Regions from separate parts of the Actinotignum sp. usb-actsch-rep-73 genome, predicted to be linked through region 2. Evidence: riboswitches for the same ligand, from Rfam matches in the RefSeq annotation. Region 2 holds a riboswitch; the other holds the start of a gene.
What was found. A riboswitch is a leader RNA that binds a small molecule or an ion and turns the genes downstream of it on or off. The one in region 2 is predicted to bind ZMP and ZTP.

Region 1: linked by a shared signal. The riboswitch ahead of purH (bifunctional phosphoribosylaminoimidazolecarboxamide formyltransferase/IMP cyclohydrolase) and the one ahead of glyA (serine hydroxymethyltransferase) in region 2 are both predicted to bind ZMP and ZTP.

Annotation. Positions count from the first base shown of each region.
Region 1 covers NZ_JBHNPV010000023.1:15,870-23,531, forward strand. The annotation lists gene AC5RE1_RS01420 (hypothetical protein) at 1-609, shown strand, start outside; gene purH (bifunctional phosphoribosylaminoimidazolecarboxamide formyltransferase/IMP cyclohydrolase) at 836-2,674, opposite strand; ZMP/ZTP riboswitch at 2,701-2,786, opposite strand; gene AC5RE1_RS01430 (cell division protein PerM) at 3,158-4,666, opposite strand; gene sucD (succinate--CoA ligase subunit alpha) at 4,945-5,865, opposite strand; gene sucC (ADP-forming succinate--CoA ligase subunit beta) at 5,893-7,092, opposite strand; gene AC5RE1_RS01445 (UvrD-helicase domain-containing protein) at 7,184-7,662, opposite strand, start outside.
Region 2 covers NZ_JBHNPV010000080.1:7,952-15,613, reverse strand. The annotation lists partial or broken gene AC5RE1_RS07240 (sugar-binding transcriptional regulator) at 1-547, shown strand, start outside; gene purU (formyltetrahydrofolate deformylase) at 597-1,463, shown strand; ZMP/ZTP riboswitch at 1,667-1,750, shown strand; gene glyA (serine hydroxymethyltransferase) at 1,791-3,083, shown strand; gene AC5RE1_RS07225 (bifunctional methylenetetrahydrofolate dehydrogenase/methenyltetrahydrofolate cyclohydrolase) at 3,080-3,973, shown strand; gene AC5RE1_RS07220 (arginine deiminase) at 4,057-5,289, shown strand; gene argF (ornithine carbamoyltransferase) at 5,355-6,353, shown strand; gene AC5RE1_RS07210 (exodeoxyribonuclease III) at 6,381-7,187, shown strand; gene AC5RE1_RS07205 (YhjD/YihY/BrkB family envelope integrity protein) at 7,337-7,662, opposite strand, start outside.

The sequences.
Region 1 (7,662 bases), on a different contig from region 2:
GCTCTTTACCTGCGCGAGGGGCTCCTCCTTGATGGAGTTGACCCGTTACAATGGTTCCTTGCAGTTTGTAAGTTCCGCTGGTCTGCGCCGGATATGCTCGACGTCCGCCCGGAGATTTTTACGTGGAAACTCGCCGAACAGCTCGCTCATCTTGCCGGAGCTCCGGGGCACGATGATCAGTCGGCAAGTATCGACCTGTCGACGCTGACCGTGAATGACCCGCGCGAATTGGGGCAAGGTAACCTGCGTGCAGTCAGCGGCCCGCGGATCATGATCGACTTGGATGAAGATGTTGTGACAGCGCTTCCACCAGGGTGCCGAGTACGACGTTTCATCGTTTCGGGGCAGTCTGCTCTGGGCCCGGATTGGACCGTGTATTGGGTTGATTCAGAACGCGGGGATGCGCGCGTTATCTTGGATCTCGTCGAGTCCGAGAAGCTGCACCCGAACGTCATCTTCGTCTCCGACGGACAGCCTGACGACCTGGCGAATCTACTGCGCCCATTCTTGGAAGTCGCTTTCGAGATTCCCACGAACCCTCTGACTGCGCACAGTCACATCCCGGGCGTCATGCCACTCTTCCCCGAACATCCAGACGCGGGGCTGTAGCTTCGAGCCTGATTTCAGGGTGTCAGAGGCTCAAAAAGAGGCACCACAGTCTCTCGGTTCCGCGTGCTCTAGGTGTTCCTTGCAACTCGCCACTTTACCGCGCTTGTTCACCTTTCCTTCGCACACGGCAGTGTACTCAGATGAAATTCCCCCTGCCGGAGCGTTCCAGCAGGGGGATAATCAGTGGACGATGTCGCCGTTTCCAACAACCTCGCCGAAATGCAGGTCAGTGTGCGAAGTGGCGCGTGCCCGTCATGTACATCGTGATGCCAGCAGCCTTCGCAGCTTCGATGGATTCTTCGTCGCGGACGGATCCGCCAGGCTGGACGACAGCCTTCACGCCGGCATCAATCAGGACCTGCAGGCCATCAGCGAAGGGGAAGAACGCATCGGATGCGGCAACCGCGCCGATGGAACGCTGCTCAGTTTTTGCGCCAAGAATGTCTTCTGCGCGCGCACCGCCAGCGGACTGAATATCTGCGCCCGCATCCTTGGCCGCGTCACCGGTAGAGCGACCTCCCAGCGTGTTTGCGCGTTCGACTGCAAGCTTGCAGGAATCAACGCGGTTGACCTGTCCCATACCGACGCCGACCGAAGCCTCATCCTTAACCAGCAGGATCGCGTTAGAGCGGACGGCGCGAACCGTGCGCCATGCGAACTCAAGGTCAGCTAGGGTTGTAGCATCCGCGGCTTCACCTGCGACGAGCGTCCAGTTTGCCGGATCGTCGCCGACTGCATCGATGTCATCGCGGTCCTGAACCAGCAGGCCACCAGAAATCTGCTTGAACTCTCTGGCACCGACTGCCAGCGGAGCAACTTCCAGGACACGCAGATTCTTCTTCGCAGACAGGACCTCGAGCGCACCCTCGTCGTATCCGGGGGCCAGCACAACCTCGGTGAAGATCGGGACGATCTGCTTAGCCAGTTCAACGGTGACCGGGCGGTTCACGGCGATCACGCCACCGAATGCGGAGACGGGGTCACACGCGTGCGCCTTGCGATGTGCCTCGGCGACGTCGTCGGCAACGGCGATACCGCAGGGGTTCGCGTGCTTGATGATGGCGACGCAGGGGCGCTCGTGGTCGTAGGCGGCGCGCAGAGCAGCGTCACCGTCGGTGTAGTTGTTGTAGCTCATTGCCTTGCCATGCAGCTGGCGAGCATTGGCGATGCCGGGCAGAAGCTCGTTTTCGTCGAGGTCTTCTTCGTCGGCAATCTCGCGGTACACGGCAGCGTTCTGATGCGGATTCTCACCGTAGCGCAGGGAGTCAACGCGTTCGAAAGCATCGGCGACGAACGCCGGCATTTCGCCTTCTTCGTCGTCAGCTTCGACGATTTCTTCGGCTTCCCCGTCGATGGCAAACCCGAGGGACTCAAGGAACGCAGCATCGGAAGCGTCGAGGTGGGTTTCGCAGGCCTCGTCCAATTCGTCGCGTACATCGTCCAGATCGAGCTGATCGGCAAACCAGCCGGAGATGGCCAGATCGTAAGTTGCGGTATGTGCGAAGGCGCGTGCTGCCAGTTCGCGACGCTGTTTCAGCGTGAAACCTTCAGCCCGGGCAGCTTCAATAACCGCAGCGTAGGAATCGGGCGAGGTCACGACTGCAACCGACGGATGGTTCTTCGCCGCTGCACGCACCATGGACGGGCCACCGATATCAATCTGCTCGACGCATTCGTCGAAGTTACCCCCGCCGGCAACCGTCTGAGCGAACGGGTAGAGATTGCAAATAACCAGGTCAAATGCCTTCACGCCGAGTTCACTGATCTGCTCGCGGTGGTCAGCCTTGCGCTGATCAGCAAGAATGCCCGCGTGAATCATCGGGTGAAGGGTTTTCACGCGACCTTCGAGGACCTCGGGGAAACCGGTGACGTCGTCAACGGGGGTAACCGGGACGCCAGCTTCTGCGATCTTCGCGGCGGTCGAGCCGGTGGAAACAATTTCAACGCCAGCGCCAGCAAGTGCGGTGGCAAGCTCAATCAGACCGGTCTTGTCATAGACGGAAATAAGAGCGCGGGTAATGGGGCGGACGTCAATAGCTTCGAGATTGTCCAGGCGAACGGACATGGGTTCCTCCAGTAATGGTTGATCATGCCCGGCGCCCAGGCGGGCGACGCCTCACGGGTACTTCGGGTTGCTCCCCGGTGGTGATCCACCCTCGCCAGTTGCAACCTACGGCGATCGTATCCCGTAGCGCGTGTGCGTTCCAAGCAGGTCCAGTGAGGGATTCGCCCCACATTCGCCTTCCGCGTGCCAGTTATCGACGAGGCCGACCGCGCTTGTTCAAGGTTCCGTCGAAGCTCAGCGTCCCAGTCTTCGCGCGTTTCAAAGTGAGAAACTAGCAAACAAAGTGCGCGAGGCCTCGTTCCTTCGCTCAGTCGATCGCTGAACACTCCCTGTCTGCACCCACTAGAAGCGCCGTGGCGCCGAACGCGGGATCTTCGCACGCTTGAACAAGCGCACGCTTGTTGGAGCCTTCGCCGGATACCAGAACAGTTAACCGCGCTTGTTCAAGCGGAGCGTGCACAGATCAATGAGTCGGTTCGGTGTTCATTCGCTCTCTTCCAAGCGCGCTTGTTCACCGATCGAGAGCGAAGAGAGGTCAAGACGCTCAGTTGCAAGCGCATCTTCGGAGCGCGCTTGTTCAGCTTCCTGCTGAGCCGGAGACTTCACCGTCGGCTCAACAACTTGGGGAGTCGGTGTCCATGGAACAAGTTCAGGTTCCGACTGGGATTCTTTGAGGGTGTCATCGGCGCGCTTGTTCACCAAAACCTCGAGTTCTTCCTCGGTCGGGTCAGTATCAATTTCATCCGGTTCCGGAGTCTCTTCTGCTTCAACAAGCGCGGTCGAAACAGGCACGTCTGAAGCCGAAACATCGGAGGGCGATTCTTCAACAAGCGCGGTCGAAGACGGAGCCGTTTGCCCAGCGTCAAGAAGCGAAAGCTCCCATTGATCGCGCATCCACTTCAACGAGCGCGGGTGAACGATCACCCAACCAAATACAAACGCCAAACCAACTTCGCTGAGCAGAGCCACAGTAGTCGGACCGACATGCGGCCCTAGGAATGCCATGCGCGTCGCCCCCAGCTGAAAGGTTGACATGGCCATCCACATCCAGAAGCCAACACCGATCACGACAAATGCGACAGCGGAAAGAACAAACTGTTCACGAAGCGATGCTTGCCGACGCTTCCTTCCGCGCCACATACCGATGCCAAAACCGATCGCAATCGGAACGAGGATCGTCCAATAGCTTGGAGTGATATTGGGCATCGCGCCCAAGACAGGGATACCTGGGATCGGCAAAGTTGGGGCTGACGTGGGCGAATGAAGCGCATCGACTCCGACCCAGAATCCGGGTCCAGCAAACCAAGCCAACGTCCACGCCAAGATTGTTGGGGCGAAAAATAACTGACCGAGTCCAACAAGCGCGTCCTCAATTGGAGATGTCGTGAGCAGGAGCTGGTGGATCCCCGCGATTTGTGAGGTATGAGTAAGAAGGGCGATCAGAGTAAGAACCGCCGCAGATCCGACGACGACTGTGAGTGCGATTGCGGCCTCGCGAATTCCTAAACGAATGAGGCGCGGGACTCCCCACCGGCGAAGTGGATGGTCACCACAAGAAAAAAACGCCCACGCCGACGCGAGAAGCGAAACGAATAGGGCACCCGGCATCGCTTCCCACCAGCGCACATACGAAGCACCCGAACCGATCAGGAAAGCGGTCATCACAGTGAAAGCAGGAACGGCGAACCAGTTCGACGATGGCGAGAACTCTTCGCCTCCGCGCAAGAAGAGTCGGAGCAACACAACGAGGCCGATCGACACAAGAGTGGGGATGGCGTGATAGGTGACGGTTTCTGTATGAACTGATGCGCCGAAGAGGACTCCGAAGACATCCGAACTGGACGCGAACACCGTGTCCCAGCCGATTTTTGACACCCACGGGTTCGACGCGACCGTCAGGAAGGAGCCCATGACGATAAGAACGCAGGTAGCCCAACCGACGAATGCTGCTTCAACGCCCGAAAGCATGGCGCGCGCCCAACCGTCAGGCATGCTCACGCGAATAGTTTTCCGCGTCGGAGCGTACGTCGTTGTGGTGACGCTTGGTGAAGTCTCAGGCGTAACGTTCATAGCGTTATCCATCATGACGCACCGGTGGCCGGTAGGGCTTTCGCACCACCGGCCACCGTCAGATTGAGACCTACCTCAGTGTGGAAGCGAGATCAGATCGCTTTCAGAGTTTGTGTTCTGGCCACTCCGTTTGCAGAGTTTGTGTTCTGTTCGCTTCCGGCCTCTTCAGTTTGCCCTGCCAAAACCGGCATAGTGTGCAACTACTTTGAGAGGATTTCTCGAGCAAGCTGAGCGGTCTGCGACGGAGTCCGACCGACGCGAACACCAACTGCTTCTAGGGCCTCGGCCTTTGCCGCAGCAGTACCGGAAGAACCGGAAACGATCGCGCCAGCGTGCCCCATGGTCTTGCCTTCGGGGGCTGTAAAACCAGCAACGTAGGCGACAACGGGTTTCGTCATGTTTTCCTTGATCCAGGTAGCTGCTCGTTCTTCTGCGTCGCCACCGATTTCGCCGATCATCACAACCAGATCGGTGTCGGGGTCGGCTTCGAACGCCGCCAAGGCATCGATGTGGGTGGTTCCGACCACCGGGTCGCCACCGATGCCAAGGCAGGTGGTGAAACCAAAGTCGCGGAGTTCGTACATGAGCTGGTACGTGAGCGTGCCGGACTTAGAAACTAGGCCGATGCGACCCGGACCGGTGATGTCTGCTGGTGTGATACCAACGTTTGATTGGTTTGGGCTAATGATGCCTGGGCAGTTCGGGCCAATCAGACGAACACCCTTCTTCAGTGCATGCGACACGAAAACGGTTGAGTCTGCGACAGGAATACCTTCGGTGATCACAACGATCGTTTCGATGCCAGCATCAATCGCTTCAAGTGCGGCTCCCTTCGCGAAGGCCGGCGGAACGAAGATGACGGAAGTGTTCGCGTTCGTTGCTTCTTTTGCTTCAGCAACAGTGGCGTACACGGGTACGGACACTGTTCCGTTTTCGACCCGGTCAGCGGCCGGGCCGTAGCCAACCACGTCAAAGTCGACACTGGTGCCGGCTTTGCGCGGGTTAGTGCCAGCAACAATGGTCGTGCCGGCGCTCAGCATCCGTTGCGTGTGCTTGCGGCCTTCAGCGCCCGTCATACCCTGGACGATGACACGGGAGTCAGAGTTAAGGAAAATCGACATTCTTTTCGTCCTTTGTCTTTCGTCTGGTCAGTTCTGAGCCGGCCGTGAAGCAACGGCCTCGGCAGCAAGTTCAGCTGCACGTCGTGCGGCATCGTCCATGGTCTCAACCATGTGGATCAACGGATGGTTCGCCGCCTGGAGGATCGCTCGACCTTCGGCGACCTTATTTCCATCGAGGCGAACCACCAGAGGCTTCGTCGCAGAGTCGCCAAGAACTTCGAGAGCTCCGATGATGCCTTCCGCGACCTTGTCACATGCGGTAATGCCACCGAAAACGTTAACGAAGACAGAGCGAACCTGCTCGTCGCCGAGGATGATGTCGAGGCCCTTTGCCATCACTTCAGCCGAAGCACCGCCACCGATATCGAGGAAGTTTGCCGGTTTTACGCCAAGATCTTCACCGGCCATCGCAACGACGTCGAGGGTTGACATGACCAGACCAGCACCGTTACCGATGATGCCAACTTCACCTTCGAGGCGCACGTAGTTCAGTCCGGCTTCCTTCGCCAGCGCCTCGCGGGGATCTTGGGTGGCTCGGTCGACGAGTTCTTCGTGTTCCGGATGGCGGAAGCGGGCGTTGTCGTCCAGGCTGACCTTGCCGTCGACTGCCCACACGGTACCGTCGGTGGCAGTGACAAGAGGATTGACCTCGACAAGGGTTGCGTCCTCGTCGCGGTAGGTTTCCCAGAGCAGGACGAGGACCGGAATGAGGGGATCCTGGCGTTCAGCGGGGAATCCCGCTTGCGTCAAGATCTCCCGTGCCACTTGATCGTTGATTCCGATGACGGGGTTCAGAGGCACGCGAGCTAGGGCTTCGGGGCGTTCCTTCGCCAGGGTTTCAATGTCCATACCGCCTTCGCGGGAGCACATTGCAAGGTAGCGACGGTTCGATCGATCAAGGAGGATCGAGAAGTAGTATTCCTCGGCGATGTCGGCACCCGATGCGATCAGCAGGGTTTTGACGATATGTCCCTTGATATCGAGTCCAAGAATTGCCTCTGCTTTTTCAGCGGCTTCTGCGGCAGTGTAAGCAAGTTTGACGCCACCTGCCTTTCCGCGGCCACCGGTTTTCACCTGCGCTTTGACGACGAGAAGCTCGGCGCCATCTGAGAGCAGACGAGTTGCCGCTGTGCGCGCCTCTTCGACAGTCGTTGCGGTAAGCCCGGGCAGTACGGGAACGCCGTGCTTTCGAAACATGTCACGTGCTTGGTATTCATACAGGTCCACGGGTGGACTCCTTTGTCATCTATGGCTTGTCATTGAACAGACTAACGACCATTTAGGCCGTTCGTCCTAAGAACGCCAATTTATGTTCGATTCAGATTTTTTCTAGGGGTGCAACTCGAAGAAGCAGGCGCTTCTCCGCTTCGCTGAATTTGACCCGAGCAACCGTTGTTTTCCCCTGACCTTCGAGGCCAACAACAGTTCCCTCCCCCAGACTCGCGTGTTTAACCCTATCGCCAACCTTCAAGTCAAGGAGTGGTCGGTGCGTATTGCGTGACGTTTGTTGCGCACCCATGCGTATGGTTTTCCCGGTTCGAATACCTGTGACTCGAGAGGCAGTTTCTGCTTTACCGGAGCCAAAAACTGGCCCATCATCATCCAAGGCACGACCGGTGTGCGAAGAGTAGGAGCCCGATCCCCATCCGCTCCCCCAGGAGTTTTCGCGCGAACGCAGTCGTTCACTTGCAGTTGAGGATCGGCGAATATCGCATAGCTCCGGCGGAATATCTGCGAGGAACTGGGACGGCAACATCTCTTGCGGACTACCCCAAGCTGAGCGAATAGAGGCTCGAG
Region 2 (7,662 bases):
CTACCAGATGTACGGCGGCCTCGTCCGCTCGAACGACGACGAGGTGGCCGATTCGATCGGTCTCATGGCGCGTCGCGGGCAGGGCGTCGGCCACATGCTCCCCGCCCCGGCGATCGTCACGGACCCCGAGCTCAGCGTCCGACTGCTGCGCGAGCCCTCGGTCGCGGCGACTCTGGACGCCGGCCCGAGGGCCGACCTCGTCGTATTCTCGCCCGGCATCCTCGAGCCGGGGTCGGTCCTCGTCCGCTCGGGTTTCCTCACGGCGGAGGGCATGCAGAGGATGCGCGAGCTCGGCGCCGTCACCGATCTCTTCTCCCACGTCGTCGACGTTGACGGCAACGCGATCTCACCTGAGCTCGAAAAGCGCACCATCGCTGTTTCCCTCGACGCGGTGCGGACGTCGAAGCGCTCCCTCGCGATAGGCTGGGGCGAAGCGAAGGCCCTGCCCCTGGTCGTCTCCTTGCGGATCGGAATCGCGAACGCCCTCATCGTCGACGAGAAGGGGGCCCTCGCGATGCTCCGCGAGGCCGACCGCCTCCGCGACTGAGGGCCGGGCGGTCCGACCCGATCTCGTCCGCCTCCGCTAATCTGTACCCATGAGTGAATCGACCGTAGAAAACACGAAGCTTGTCATCACGCTGTCCTGCCCGGATCAGCCGGGTATTGTCCACGCGGTGACGGGTGTGATCGGCAGTGTGAACGGCAATATTATTCAGTCCCAGCAGTTCGGGGATCCGGATTCGGGACTGTTTTTCATGCGTATTGAGGTTGACTCGCCGGTCGGTCGAGGTCCCGTCGAAGAAGGTCTGGCGAAGGTTGCGAAGACTTTTGATGCGACCTGGCATATTGATGCCCTCGGTCGTCGCCTGCGTACGGTCATCATGGTGTCGCGCGAGGGCCACTGCCTGACTGACTTGCTCTACCGTCAGCGTAGCCAGGGCCTGCCGATCGAGGTTGTCGCGGTCGTGGGTAACCACCCGGATCTTGCTCCCGTTGCTCAGTTCTACGGCGTTCCCTTCCTGAATATTCCGGTGACGAAGGAAACGAAGGCTGACGCTGAGCGTGAGTTGCTCAACCTGGTCCGCTCGGAAAAGGTGGAGCTAGTTGTTCTGGCACGCTACATGCAGATTCTGTCTGAGAAGGTCTGCGAAGAAATGCAGGGGCGCGTCATCAATATTCACCACTCGTTCCTGCCGTCGTTCAAGGGTGCTCGCCCGTACGCGCAGGCGCATGATCGTGGCGTGAAGCTCATTGGTGCGACCGCACACTACGTGACCGCCGACCTGGACGAGGGCCCGATCATCGAGCAGGACGTCACGCGCGTGACGCACGCCGACTCCACGCCGGACATGGTGGCGCTTGGCCAGGATGTGGAGCGTCGCGTTTTGGCTCAGGCAGTCCGTTGGCACGCCGAGCGTCGCGTCCTTATGGACGGCACGCGAACCGTGGTGTTCTCCCGCTAGTTTTCGTCTATTCCCCAGGCGGATGCGTGACGCACGCACTGCTGAGGAATTGATTCACGAGGCCGAGACCGCTTCTCGCTGGTGAGTGTGAGCGACGGTTTCGGCTTTCGCCACATCCGCCCCATAGCAGGCTGGGAGTGCCTAGATGGAGGTGGCCTCGTACGTGGGAAGGCAGTGCGCGAACTGGTCGCTTCGCGATATGGTGGATGAGTCGTGACTGGCGAACAGGTGGGAAACCACCGGGGAGCGATGAACAGGCACCATAGCCGCCCGCCTGGGCTAAGGCGCCGACCGAGAAATCGGCAGTTCAAGGAGCAGGAGAACCCAATGGATTCCCTTAATGACATGACCCTTGCCCAGCTGGATCCCGAGATTCAGGCTGTGCTCGACGCTGAACTGGCACGTCAGCGGGCGACCCTCGAAATGATTGCGTCAGAGAACTTCGTCCCGCGCGCAGTCCTAGAAGCGCAGGGATCCGTGTTGACGAACAAGTACGCGGAAGGCTACCCGGGTCGTCGCTACTACGGTGGCTGTGAAGCCGTTGACGTCGCAGAAAACCTTGCGATCGAGCGCGCACAACAGGTCTTCAAGGGTGCCGACTTCGTCAACGTTCAGCCACACGCCGGCGCGCAGGCAAACGCTGCAGCCCTGATGGCGATGGCAAACGTGGGCGACACGATTCTTGGCCTGTCCCTCGCTCACGGCGGTCACCTGACCCACGGCATGAAGATCAACTTCTCCGGCAAAAACTACAACGCGGTGGCCTACGAGGTCGACCGTCAGACCATGCGTATCGAGGCTGAGCAGGTGCGCGAAGCTGCTCTGCGTGAGCGCCCCAAGGTCATCATCGCCGGCTGGTCCGCCTACCCGCGTCATCTGGACTTTGCGGCATTTCGTGAGATCGCTGACGAGGTCGGCGCAGCACTCTGGGTCGATATGGCACACTTCGCCGGCCTTGTCGCAGCAGACCTGCACCCCAGCCCAGTCCCGCACGCTGACGTTGTCACCACTACCGTCCACAAGACGATCGGTGGCCCGCGTTCGGGCATGATTCTGTCGTCTCGTGGCGAGCAGTGGGGCAAGAAGATTAACTCCGCAGTCTTCCCCGGCCAGCAGGGCGGTCCGCTCATGCACGCGATTGCCGCAAAGGCAATCGCCATGAAGGTCGCGCAGACCGAAGAATTCAAGGATCGTCAGCGTCGCACTCTCGAAGGTGCTCAGCTACTGGCTGATCGTCTCAATGCAGACGATGCGAAAGCAGCCGGCATCAAGTTGGTCACCGGTGGTACCGACGTTCACTTGGTCCTCGTTGACCTCGTCGAATCGAAGCTGGACGGTCGCGACGCAGAAGATCTTCTGCACGAGGTCGGCATTACCGTCAACCGCAACGCAGTTCCCTTTGATCCGCGTCCCCCGATGCGCACCTCCGGTCTGCGTATCGGCACGCCGGCTCTAGCAACCCGTGGCTTCGACGCCAAGGACTTCGCTGAGGTCGCCGACATCATCGGCACCACGCTGGTTCAGGGGGCATCGGGCGCATCGGTTGACGTTGACGGCCTGTGCGCACGCGTGAAGGCTCTGACCGACGCTCGTCCGCTCTACGTTGGACTTGGCGAATGAGGGCTCCCTGGGAAGGGCCCGCTAAGGTCCTCGACGGTGCGGGTACAGCTGCCACAATCAAGGCGGAACTTGCCCAGCGTGTGAAGAATCTCCGCGCTCGTGGTGTTGTGCCCGGCCTTGGCACGATCCTCGTCGGTGAAGATCCCGGTTCGGTGTCCTACGTTGCGGGCAAGCACCGCGACTGCGCTGAAGTGGGTATCGAATCCATCCGCGTTGACCTGCCGGAAACGGCTTCGCAGGCTGAAATTGAAGCAGCGATTGACCAGTTGAATGCTGACCCGGCATGCACGGGCTACATCGTTCAGTTGCCACTGCCGAAGGACATCGACCAGAACGCGATCCTAGAACGCATTGATCCTGCGAAGGACGCAGATGGCCTGCACCCGATGAACCTTGGTCGCTTGGTTCTTCGTGGCTCTGGGCCGATCGATACTCCGCTTCCGTGCACGCCTCGCGCCGTCATCGAACTGATGGAACGACACGGCATTGACCTTCGTGGCAAGGATGTGTGCGTTGTTGGTCGCGGTGTCACTGTTGGCCGTTCGATTGGTTTGCTACTGATCCGCAAGGAAATCAATGCAACCGTCACCGTCTGCCACACCGGCACGAAGGATCTTGCTGCTCACGTGCGTCAGGCGGACGTTGTCGTGGCCGCAGCGGGTAGTGCTGGACTGATCACCAAAGACATGGTGAAGCCGGGCGCAGTAGTGCTCGATGTTGGTGTATCCCGCGTTGAAGGTGAAGACGGTAAGGCTCGCCTGCGCGGCGACGTTGCAGACGGTGTTGACCAGGTCGCATCGTGGTTGTCCCCGAACCCGAAGGGCGTAGGTCCCATGACTCGCGCGCTCCTGGTGACGAACGTTGTCGAGGCAGCAGAGCGCCTCGCGTAACTGTTTGTGGTGGTGGGGTGGAGCCTTGGCGTTGAGGCTCCGCCCCAGTGCCACATATGTTGGAGTTGAAGATAGTGAGTTCATTGAATCCGTCAGTCACATCTGAAGTTGGTGCGCTGAAGACAGTCCTCGTTCACCGTCCCGGTAACGAAATGTCGCGTATTACGCCAACGAACATGGAAGAACTCCTCTTCGATGACGTGATCTGGTTGGAGCGCGCCCAAGAAGAACACGATGCGATGACCTCAAAGATGCGTCGTCATGGCATCGAGGTTCTTGATTTTTCGACTCTTTTGACTGAAGCCCTCGAAGTTCCAGGCGGTCGTGATGAAGCCCTGGAACTCGTTTTCACCGATAAAACGGTTGGTCCTGCAGCTTTGGATTCACTCCGCGCTTTTACAGCCGGACTGGATTCGTCTCACCTTGCCGAGATCTTGATTGCCGGCATGACGAAGCGTGAGCTTTTAGAACAGATCGATGAACCGAAGTCCGCCTGGATCTCCGGAATGGACTTGGATGACTTCATTCTTGCCCCGTTGCCGAACCACCTGTTCACTCGTGACACCTCGTCGTGGATCGGCGGGGGAGTTGCGGTTTTGTCTATGCGGAAACAGGCTCGTCGTCGCGAAACGATCAACCAAGAGATCGTCTACCGGTTGCACCCGCGTTTCGCTGATCTCAACATCCCCTTCTGGAATCACGGGACTCTTGACGGCCAGGCCACAATCGAAGGTGGCGACATCATTAACGCTGGAAACGACACACTGATTATTGGCGCCTCAGAACGTACGACTGCACAGGGAATTGAACGTCTTGCTCGCAGGCTTTTTGCCGGCGAAGTAGCGTCCACCGTGATTGTTTTGCAGATCGAAAAGAAGCGTGCTCAGATGCACCTCGACACGATTTTCACGATGCTCGATGAAGCAACATTTACTGCCTATGCCGGGTTGGGGAAGGTTCGTACTCAGGTGATTCGCCCCGGTGCTGCTGGCGAATTGGATATCACCGTTCACGAAGCTGATGAGATGTATGACGTCATCGCTGCCGGATTGGGATTCGATTCCATCCGCGTGCTGACGGTCCCCACGGATTCTTTGACCGCCGAACGCGAACAGTGGAATGACGGTTCGAATCTCCTTGCCCTAGAGCCCGGTGTCGTCATGTCATACGAACGAAATACGGTGTCGAACGACTACTTCTCGGACCAGGGTTTCGAGGTCATTACGATCCCCGGCAATGAACTTGGCCGCGGACGTGGCGGGGCGCACTGCATGACTTGCCCGATTGTGCGCGATACTTTACCCGCACGCGTTTAACGTTTGACGCCTCGAACGTTCAACGTTCCTACTTTCAGACCTACACAATCTCACAAGGAGCATCCATGCCTCACGCTCTTCATGGTCGTCCGTTCCTCCGCGAAATCGACTTCACTCCTGCCGAATGGCTGTCTTTGATTGATCTGGCAGCTGAACTCAAAGCCGCGAAGAAGAATGGTACCGAGGTTCAGCACCTCAAGGGGCGCAATATTGCGCTGATCTTCGAGAAGACGTCGACGCGCACGCGTTGCTCCTTCGAGGTGGCAGCTTTCGATCAGGGGGCACACACCACCTATCTAGATCCTTCCGGTTCGCAGATGGGACACAAGGAGTCGACTGCTGATACCGCTCGCGTTCTGGGTCGCATGTTTGACGGTATCGAATACCGCGGTGATGAGCAGGAAAAGGTTGAGGTTCTTTCGGAGCTCTCCGGTGTTCCGGTGTGGAATGGTCTGACCGATGACTGGCATCCGACTCAGATGCTCTGCGATTCACTGACCATGCGTGAACACGCGGGTAAGCCTCTGAATCAGGTGTCCTACGCCTACGTTGGTGATGCTCGTTTCAACATGGGTCGGTCCCTGCTGGTCAATGGCGCGTTGATCGGAGCTGATGTCCGCATTGTTGCGCCGCGTGAACTTTGGCCGGATGAAGAATGCATCGCTCACGCACGCCGTATTGGCGAAGAAACCGGTGCGAAGGTGACGGTGACCGACAAGGTTGATGAAGGTGTTGCGGGTGTTGGCTTCGTCCACACTGACATTTGGGTGTCGATGGGCGAGCCGAAAGATGTCTGGAATGAACGCATCGAGATGCTACGTGACTACCAGGTGAATGCTTCGCTGATGGAAAAGGCTGGCCCGCAGGCAAAGTTCATGCACTGCCTGCCGGCGTATCACGATCGTAAGACCGTGATCGGTGAGCAGCTGTTTGAAGCCACCGGTATGGATGGTATCGAAGTGACCGACGAGGTCTTCGAAGGAGGCGCTTCGATCGTCTTCGATCAGGCAGAAAACCGTATGCACACGATCAAGGCGGTCATGGTTGCCACGCTGGGCGACTGACACCCTGCCGAATTCAACGCACAAGGGATAAGCGTGAAGATTACAAGCATTAACCTGAACGGGATCCGCGCAGCGGTAAAACGTGGTTTTCTTGATTGGATTGCGGTCGAAGACCCGGATGTTCTGCTGATGCAGGAAGTGCGCGCCGATACTCAGATCACCGAAGACATCTTGGGGCAAGAGTGGTTGCTTGCCACCGAGCCGTGTCGCATCAAAGGTCGCGCGGGTGTTGCGATTGCAGTGCGACGAGGCCGTGCAACCCTAGATGATGTTCGCGCAGGGTTGGGGGACGCGGACACTGACGTTGACTCTGGGCGTTGGATTGAAGCCGTTGTCACCGCGAACTCTCAGAGTGTTCGTGTTGTGTCCGCATACTTCCATTCGGGTGAAAAGGATACGCCGAAGCAAGAAGCGAAGATGGCTCATCTGCCTCGCATTGGCGAGCGCATGGCTGAGATTCTTGCGTCGGGTGAAAAGGCTGTCGTCTGCGGTGACTACAACGTTGTTCGCTCACGTCAGGACATAAAGAACTGGATGCCGAACCACAATAAACGTGCGGGTGTCTTGGACGAGGAAATCGTATTCCTAAACGATTGGGTCGATGCCGGCTGGCATGACGTTGTTCGTGACCTAGCCGGTGACGTGCAGGGGCCGTACACGTGGTGGTCGTGGCGAGGCAAAGCCTTCGATAACGACACGGGCTGGCGCATCGACTATCACTATGCAACTCCGACTCTGGCATCGACCGCGACTACATTCGCGATCGGGCGTGCTCAGGCTTACGACCAGCGATTCTCTGATCATGCACCACTCACCGTGACCTACCAGGTTTGACCGCTAGGGCTGTCGTGGGGCCCGGAAGGGAATCTTCTGGATTTCTTTTCAACTCGAGCATGAACAAGCGAAGTGGGGGAACACCATCTGGTGTTCCCCCACAGTCGTATTCAGCCTGCCCGGCCTCGTGAACTAACGGCGGAGGGCAGTTACTTGATCGTCTGCCACTCCAAGTCACGGCTTGCCGAATACAACGGGTCGGGGCGAACTTCCCCGGAAATCGGGTGGTGTGGCCAGAGCAGTGTTCGCGGATCCGAGCAGGTGATGTAGTTCGGGCGTTCTGTGAAATGGACTTCGTCAGCATCCGCGGGCTTGCCGGGTGCCGGCGGGTTTGCCATCCACGCGCATGCCATCAGGAAAGCTCTCATTTGTAGGTTGATCCAGAGGATCAGCGTGATGATGGAAGCGCCCGCCGCAAGGAGTGGGCTCGACGAAGCGCTGACTGCAGACGTACCAAGAATTCGTAGCACGATCG